3 regions of the Herminiimonas arsenitoxidans genome follow, and region 2 is predicted to be linked to each of the others. Evidence: predicted binding sites of a transcription regulator. Region 2 holds the regulator's gene; each other region holds the start of a gene.
What was found. The regulator FNR, encoded in region 2, switches genes on or off when oxygen is low (the NO sensors DNR and NnrR bind a similar motif). The targets are predictions, from matches to a motif close to TTGATNNNNATCAA.
Positions count from the first base shown of each region.

Region 1: a site for FNR is predicted at 937-950, ahead of oxc (oxalyl-CoA decarboxylase). Genes of this name have one in related genera too.
Region 3: a site for FNR is predicted at 1,302-1,315, ahead of BQ6873_RS09260 (universal stress protein). Genes of this name have one in related genera too.

Region 1 is NZ_LT671418.1:2,002,875-2,005,149, reverse strand. Features, by position in the region: gene BQ6873_RS09420 (cytidylate kinase family protein) at 1-231, shown strand, start outside; gene BQ6873_RS09415 (Crp/Fnr family transcriptional regulator) at 266-874, opposite strand; gene oxc (oxalyl-CoA decarboxylase) at 1,155-2,275, shown strand, end outside.
Region 2 is NZ_LT671418.1:747,239-749,513, reverse strand. Features, by position in the region: gene BQ6873_RS03505 (NAD-dependent epimerase/dehydratase family protein) at 1-271, opposite strand, end outside; gene fnr (fumarate/nitrate reduction transcriptional regulator Fnr) at 445-1,203, opposite strand; gene fdxA (ferredoxin FdxA) at 1,290-1,634, opposite strand; gene BQ6873_RS03490 (ABC transporter permease) at 2,153-2,275, shown strand, end outside.
Region 3 is NZ_LT671418.1:1,964,120-1,966,394, reverse strand. Features, by position in the region: gene miaB (tRNA (N6-isopentenyl adenosine(37)-C2)-methylthiotransferase MiaB) at 1-143, opposite strand, end outside; gene BQ6873_RS09265 (hypothetical protein) at 168-542, opposite strand; gene BQ6873_RS09260 (universal stress protein) at 793-1,236, opposite strand; gene BQ6873_RS09255 (FAD-binding and (Fe-S)-binding domain-containing protein) at 1,525-2,275, opposite strand, start outside.

The DNA.
Region 1 (2,275 bases), 1.3 Mb from region 2:
ACGCTAGAGGCGCATGTGCGTGCGGCATTAAAGAGTGCGCCGGCTAGTCGCGATGTCAAGATTACGATTGAAGCAAATCGCGGTCATGTCGTGTTGAGTGGCTTGGTTCTGCATGCTGATGAACATGCTGCTGCAGAGAAAGTTGCTGCTGGTGTGCCGGGTGTTGTCAGTATCGACAATCAAGTGCGCTTGATGGTTAATTCAAAACTGTATTCTTCGGGCAAATACTAGTTTTTTGAAAATCTGACCTCACTTAAGGAAGAGGTCAGATTTTTCCTTGATGTTTCAGCCGGCTCAGTGTTTCTGGCGACAAATTAAGGTAGGAGGCGAGTTCTTTCTTCGGAATGCGATCGAAGAGTTCTGGATGTTTGCGTGTAAAGCGCTGTACGCGACCAGGTGCATCGAGCAAGTGCAAAGTAATCGTATGTGCCATGATTTCGCTCATCAAATGCATGACGTCTAACTCAAATGCTTGTTTAACATGTTCATGTTTATCGATGAAGGCGATCCATTGCAGCAAAGGCAACTTCACGACGCGCGCTTTTGTTACGCAGATGATGCTGTAAGGTGTGGGTGTTTTCAGTCGCCATGCGGCGTAACTGGTTTCCATATTGCGTTCATCGGCAAAGCGCAGAATCATTTCCTTGGCTTGCTGATTAGTAACAACGCGCTTCAATATGCCATCAAGGATGAAATATTGCTCCATTTCATGCACGCCCTGATGCAGCAGGAAGTCACCTTTGGGACAGTCCACGACGAGTAAATGCGACTCCAGTTCGGCCCATTCGCTATCAGTCATGTCTTTTAAGACAAGATTTTGTCTGAGCTGGACGCGAATGACATTTCGTTCTGGATGGTTATCAACAGTCGGCATTTACAAGATATGTAGATATAAAAGAAAGAAGGGTGGTCGGGGCCGATATCATGCGATGAAAATTGACCGGGGTCAATGATCGAAGCGAGGGCAGATCGATATGATACGCCCACTTGGATAGTGTATGCGTAAAAGCATAACTAAAGGGTATCTCTAAAAATCAACCGATCTGATTTTTAGAGGTGCCTTGCAAGTAAGAATGGCCGACAAAAGCGCGGCAACCATGGGATTAGGCAACGTTGCCTAACCTTTATCGAAATCAACCGAAGAGATATTCATTATGAAAAACGACATTCAGGCAGTAGCAGAAGGCGTAGAGCTGACAGACGGCTTCCACCTCCTGATGGAAGCCTTGGAAATGAACGGCATCACCAACATTTATGGTCTTCTCGGCATCCCTGTTACCGAAATCGGCCGTATGTGGCAAGCACGTGGTAACAAGTTCTTCAGCTTCCGTAACGAACAAAATGCAGGTTACGCGGCATCGGTTGCTGGTTACTTGACCAAAAAACCAGGCGTTTGCGTGACTGTTTCCGCACCTGGCTTCTTGAACGGTTTGACCGCACTGGCTAACGCCACCACCAACTGCTTCCCAATGATTCTGATTTCCGGTTCTTCGGAACGTGAAATCGTCGACCTGCAACAAGGCGACTACGAAGAAATGGATCAGTTGAACATCGCTCGCCCACATTGCAAAGCTTCGTTCCGTATCAACCGTACTGAAGACATCGGCGTCGCAGTTGTTCGCGCTATCCGTACAGCATTGTCCGGTCGTCCAGGCGGCGTGTATCTGGATATTCCAGCACGTCTGTTCAGCACCACCATGAGCGCAGAAGAAGGCGCGAAAACTCTGTTCGTTCCAGTTGATCCAGCTCCAGCACAGATCCCAGGTCCAGACGCTGTTGCACGCGCTGTTGCATTGATCAAAGGCGCTAAAAAGCCATTGATCTTGCTCGGCAAAGGTGCTGCTTACGCACAATGCGATGCAGATATCAAAGCACTGATCGAAGAAACAGGTATTCCTTTCACGCCTATGTCGATGGCTAAAGGCTTGGTTTCCGATACACATCCACAATGTGCTGCTGCTGCACGTTCGATGGTTCTGCAAGAGTCCGACGTCGTTGTATTGATCGGTGCTCGTCTGAACTGGTTGTTGTCGCACGGTAAAGGCAAAACATGGGGCGGTTCGAAACAATTCGTGCAGATCGACATCCAAGCTAACGAAATGGACAGCAACGTACCTATCGCTGCACCACTGGTTGGCGACGTTCAATCTTGCGTCAACGCATTGCGCGCTGGCCTGAAAGGCGCTGCTAAGCCAACAGAATGGATGAGCGCTATTGCTGAACGTGCTACCGGCACCAAAGCTAAATTGGCTACCAAACTGAGCACAGCTACTCC
Region 2 (2,275 bases):
TGTCGTAACTGATGCGAGTGTAGTCGGCCTCCGTCATGCCAACGGATGAAATGCCGAGACAGAAAAAGCAGGCATCGATATCGCGCAACTCATCTTCGATGGCCGCGTAATCAAGCAAATCAGAGTGTACGATTTCACGCAATTTGGAATGCTGCTGGCCAGTGCTGCTGCGACCTATGGTTTTTACCAGTGTGACATCTGGATCGAGCAGGCATTCGCGCAATACGCCTTGGCCAACCATACCAGTCGCACCGAATATCAATATATTCATTTCATCCTCTTCGGTAAGCCCAACGTTAAACGCGCGAGTGCATCGTGCATGCGATCACTGAATAGCCAACGCATGAATGGCGTTAGCTTCGTTACTCCAATTTCTTATTCAAATTGATATGTAAGAACGTGTGCTCAAGGTCGGGGCGCCTTGAATAAAATCAATACCTGGATTTAACGGCAGCTGGCATTACCGGCAGCCATTTCTTTCAAAATAGCGGGAGCCAGCAGTTCTATCTCGCGATTGCTCACTTTCAGCAAGCCTTCTTTCTTGAACTTGGAGAGCAAGCGGCTGATGCTTTCTATCGTCAAGCCGAGATAGTTGCCTATATCTTCACGCGACATGCGCAACTGGAAGTTGGTCGAGGAGTAGCCGCGTGCCATATAACGCGAAGCCAGATTCAGCAAAAAGGCCGCAAAGCGTTGTTCTGCGCGCATGTTGCCGAGCAGCAGCATGACGCTTTGCTCACGCGTGATTTCCTGGCTCATCATGCGATGGAAGTGACGCAGCAGTGTTGGCATGGTGCTGAACAACTCTTCCAGTCGTGGAAATGGGATTTCGCAGACTTCACTATCTTCCAACGCAATCGCATCACAGTGATGGAGGTCGGTACTGATGGCATCCATGCCGAGCAATTCGCCGGTCATCTGGAAACCGGTAATCTGCTGTTCGCCACCAGCGTTGATCTGGCAGGTTTTGAAGTGACCAACGCGCACCGCATACAAGTTAACAAAGGGATCACCCATGCGATACAGATATTCATCGCGTGACACTTTGCGCCGGCGGCCGATGATTTGATCCAGGCGCTCCATATCGTTTTCGCCCAGGCCCATAGGCAGACACAACTGATGCATGCTGCAAGTGGAGCAACTGGCGCGCAAGGCGTTGACGTTCAATGCTGCATCAACGGTAGAGGAGGAAGGCTGGCTCATATTCTTTGCTTAGTCGAACCGCGATGCGGTATGGGTGCGGTGACTGGTTTAACGGTGAGAGGCTCAGTCTTGAAGACTGAGGCGACTCATGTGATCTTGTCATCAATCTGTAACAAGGGCAACTTATCCTTACGCTGCGCCCATTTTTCATGTTCAGGCATAGGCGTCTTGGCCTGGCTGATGCGTTTCCAGTCAGGGCGCATGGATAACTCACGATTCAATGCGACGAAATGCTGTTGTTCGGGCGAGATTTCAGCCGCGTTAACGATGGCATTGACGGGGCATTCCGGTACGCATACGGAACAATCGATGCATTCATCCGGATTGATCGCAAGGAAGTTGGGGCCTTCAAAAAAACAATCCATCGGGCAAACCACAACGCAATCGGTATATTTACATTGAATACATGCTTCAGTGACGACAAACGGCATTTTCCTCGTTCCATTTTTGCGATCAGAGGCGTCATTGTAAACGCTGTCGCCGGAATTGCCTTTTTCAAGGTGCGCCGAAATGACGGCGCTCATTGCAAGATGGGGAAGCGAGTGGTAAAGTGCGTCGATTATTTTCCGATGGGGTTTTTGAATGGGCAGTTCCAGTTGTAGTTCTCATACCGATAGTATGCTGGCAAGGTAGCCCACGATTTCTCATCGCTACCTTGCCGCAATGGCGGGTAGTGGCTTTAAGGCAATCGGTCCTCGATTGTTCTTTTTCTACTCCCTTAGTTTTTAAATTGATTGCATATATCGCTCTTGCGGTGTGATCTCGTGTCCACCTGTACGAGCTTGAGTGCGTTGTATCTTGCTGATGACTCGCAAGCATGGTCTGACTGTTGACGCCGCTTAATCGCGTCTTCACACACTCGGATCAGCATGCGTATTCTTGCCGGTAAAGGTCCTATACCTTTTCCCGGTGTGCTCAGACTGGATAATCATGAATACAAGGTGTCACCATGTTTGAGTTGTTTGCCCCACGTCGGGCAGATCAGTCCTTGCTTGCGATTTCTCCAAATCGCTGGGATTGGGCATTGTTACCACTGGTGCTGGCCGTGTTTGTTGCGGTGGGCTTTGGCGCG
Region 3 (2,275 bases), 1.2 Mb from region 2:
GTGTTGAGCAGGATCACATCGGCATCTTCCGGCGTGTCGGTTTTGATCATGCCATCGGAGGCATTGAGTACGTCGACCATCTTGTCCGAGTCGTACTCGTTCATTTGGCAACCGAAGGTTTTGATGTATATCTTTTTCTGCATGGTATGGCTTATTTACTCAGTTACTTATTTGACTGTTGATACAGGGGCTGGCAGTGGCGTGGGTTTGGCAGGCTCCACAGGCACGAGCGGCAAGGTTCTTTTCGCTTCGTCTGCCGTCAAAATCCAGATGCGGTCGATGTCGCCGGTATTGCTTTCCGTGTAATTCACGGCGATGTCGCTGCCGCGTAAAGCAGACGGCATTTCGATCATATTGTCTTGATTCCAGATACGTGCGCCAGCAGACAAGGTGCGTGTTTTCTCATTGATAACAATTGCCGGATAGTTTGCCGGTGTCATCACGCCGCGTTTTACTTCGGGCGGGAAGGGTCGTTCAAATGCTTGTGCCGATAATGTCACAAGAGCAAGAGCGCAAGTGATCAGGAAATTGTGTATCCGCATGACTAATTCCGTTCAGGATAAAAATGGATGGCGGCTATCTGGATGGCTAGGACAAGAATCAATCCGGCTCGGATATACGAACTATGCGGATTTTTTGCGAATTTCGTGTTGAATCAGGATGTTTTCTGCGCATTTTTGCGAAGCGCAATGATACCACGGGGCGAGAACGGCTATTACCTGCGTACCTTGGATGGAATTGCAGGAAAAATGGGTCACGACAGGCCGTCGCAACCCAGGGTGACACGCGTTTCTAGCGGAGCACCAGAACCGGCAGCGTGGTGTGCGCCAGTACTTTTTGTGTTTCGCTGCCGACAAACAGCTTGTTCAATCCTTTGCGCCCGTGCGATGCCATGAAGATGGCGTCGCATTTGTATTCTTCGGCGATTTTTACGATTTCTTCGTACGGATTGAGGCCTATCGACACCACGGTTCTGGATTTAATGCCTTTGGCGCGTGTTGTGGCTTCTATTTTGTCCAAGTGTTTCTGTGCGAGCGCCGCCACCTTGTCGTCATACAGCACGGGATCTATCGGGAAGACGCCTGCACCTTCCATCATGCCCGTATATAAATAAGGTTCGGCGACGGAGAGTATGACTAGTTCACCGCCCAGTTTTTGCACAAACTCAATTGCTGTATCGACTGCTTTATCGGATAGCGGGGAACCGTCGGTTGGAATGAGAATTTTCTGGAACATGGTGGCCTCCATGATGTGAAAAGGGTGCTGCTTTCTCGACTATATTGCGCACGCAGCGCAAGTGATTGATGCAGATCAAAACATCGGCAATACGCGGATGCGGTCGTTACGTCAGAGTCCCAAGGCCGATAGCTTAGGTGTTATTTCATCTTACATACTTAAACTGAGTGCAAAAAGATCGTTTGGTTCCGGGCGGAAGCAGAACTTCTTGCCATCCCTGGCTGGATGGTCTCGTTCTGGGGGAGGAAGGTTTTTTGTTGCGATGCACTATGAGTGCATCGCAACTGCTTACTTGCGTAAGGCGTCGGCCAGCACGCGCGAGACGTGGATGGCTTCTTCCTGTGTACCATCAGAAATTTGATGTCTGCAACTGGTGCCGTCGGCGACGAAGATGGTGCCATCTTCTGCCTTGCGTATCGCCGGGAGTAGCGATAGCTCAGCCATCGCTTGCGATGCTTCGTAATGCTCTGCTTCATAGCCGAAGCTGCCAGCCATGCCGCAGCAGGATGATTCGACCACAGCAACATCAAGTTGCGGTATCCAGTTCAATACTGTTTGCACCGGACGGAATGCATCGAATGCTTTTTGATGACAGTGACCATGCACCATCGCCTTGTTTGAGGCGAGTGGCTTGAGATCAAGCTGCAGTCGTCCTGCGCTATGTTCATGTACCAGGAACTCTTCAAACAGATAGGCCATGCTGGCGAGCTTCTCGGCTTCTTCACCGTATCCGTAATTGAGGAATTCATCGCGTAGCGACAGCAGGCATGATGGTTCCAGACCGACGATGGCAACACCTCTATTAACGAAGGGCATCAATGCATCCAGTGTTCTGCGCGCTTCCTGTTTGGCTTGATCAACCAAACCTGCGGATAGGTAGGTGCGGCCACAGCACAGCGGACGTTCACCAGCGCGTACATTGAAATGCACGGTGTAGCCGGCAGCTTCCAGCACCGCTTGCGCGGCGATGGCGTTTTCCGGCTCCATATAATTGTTGAAGGTATCGACGAACAGCAGTACTTCCTTGTTGGTCGTTGCT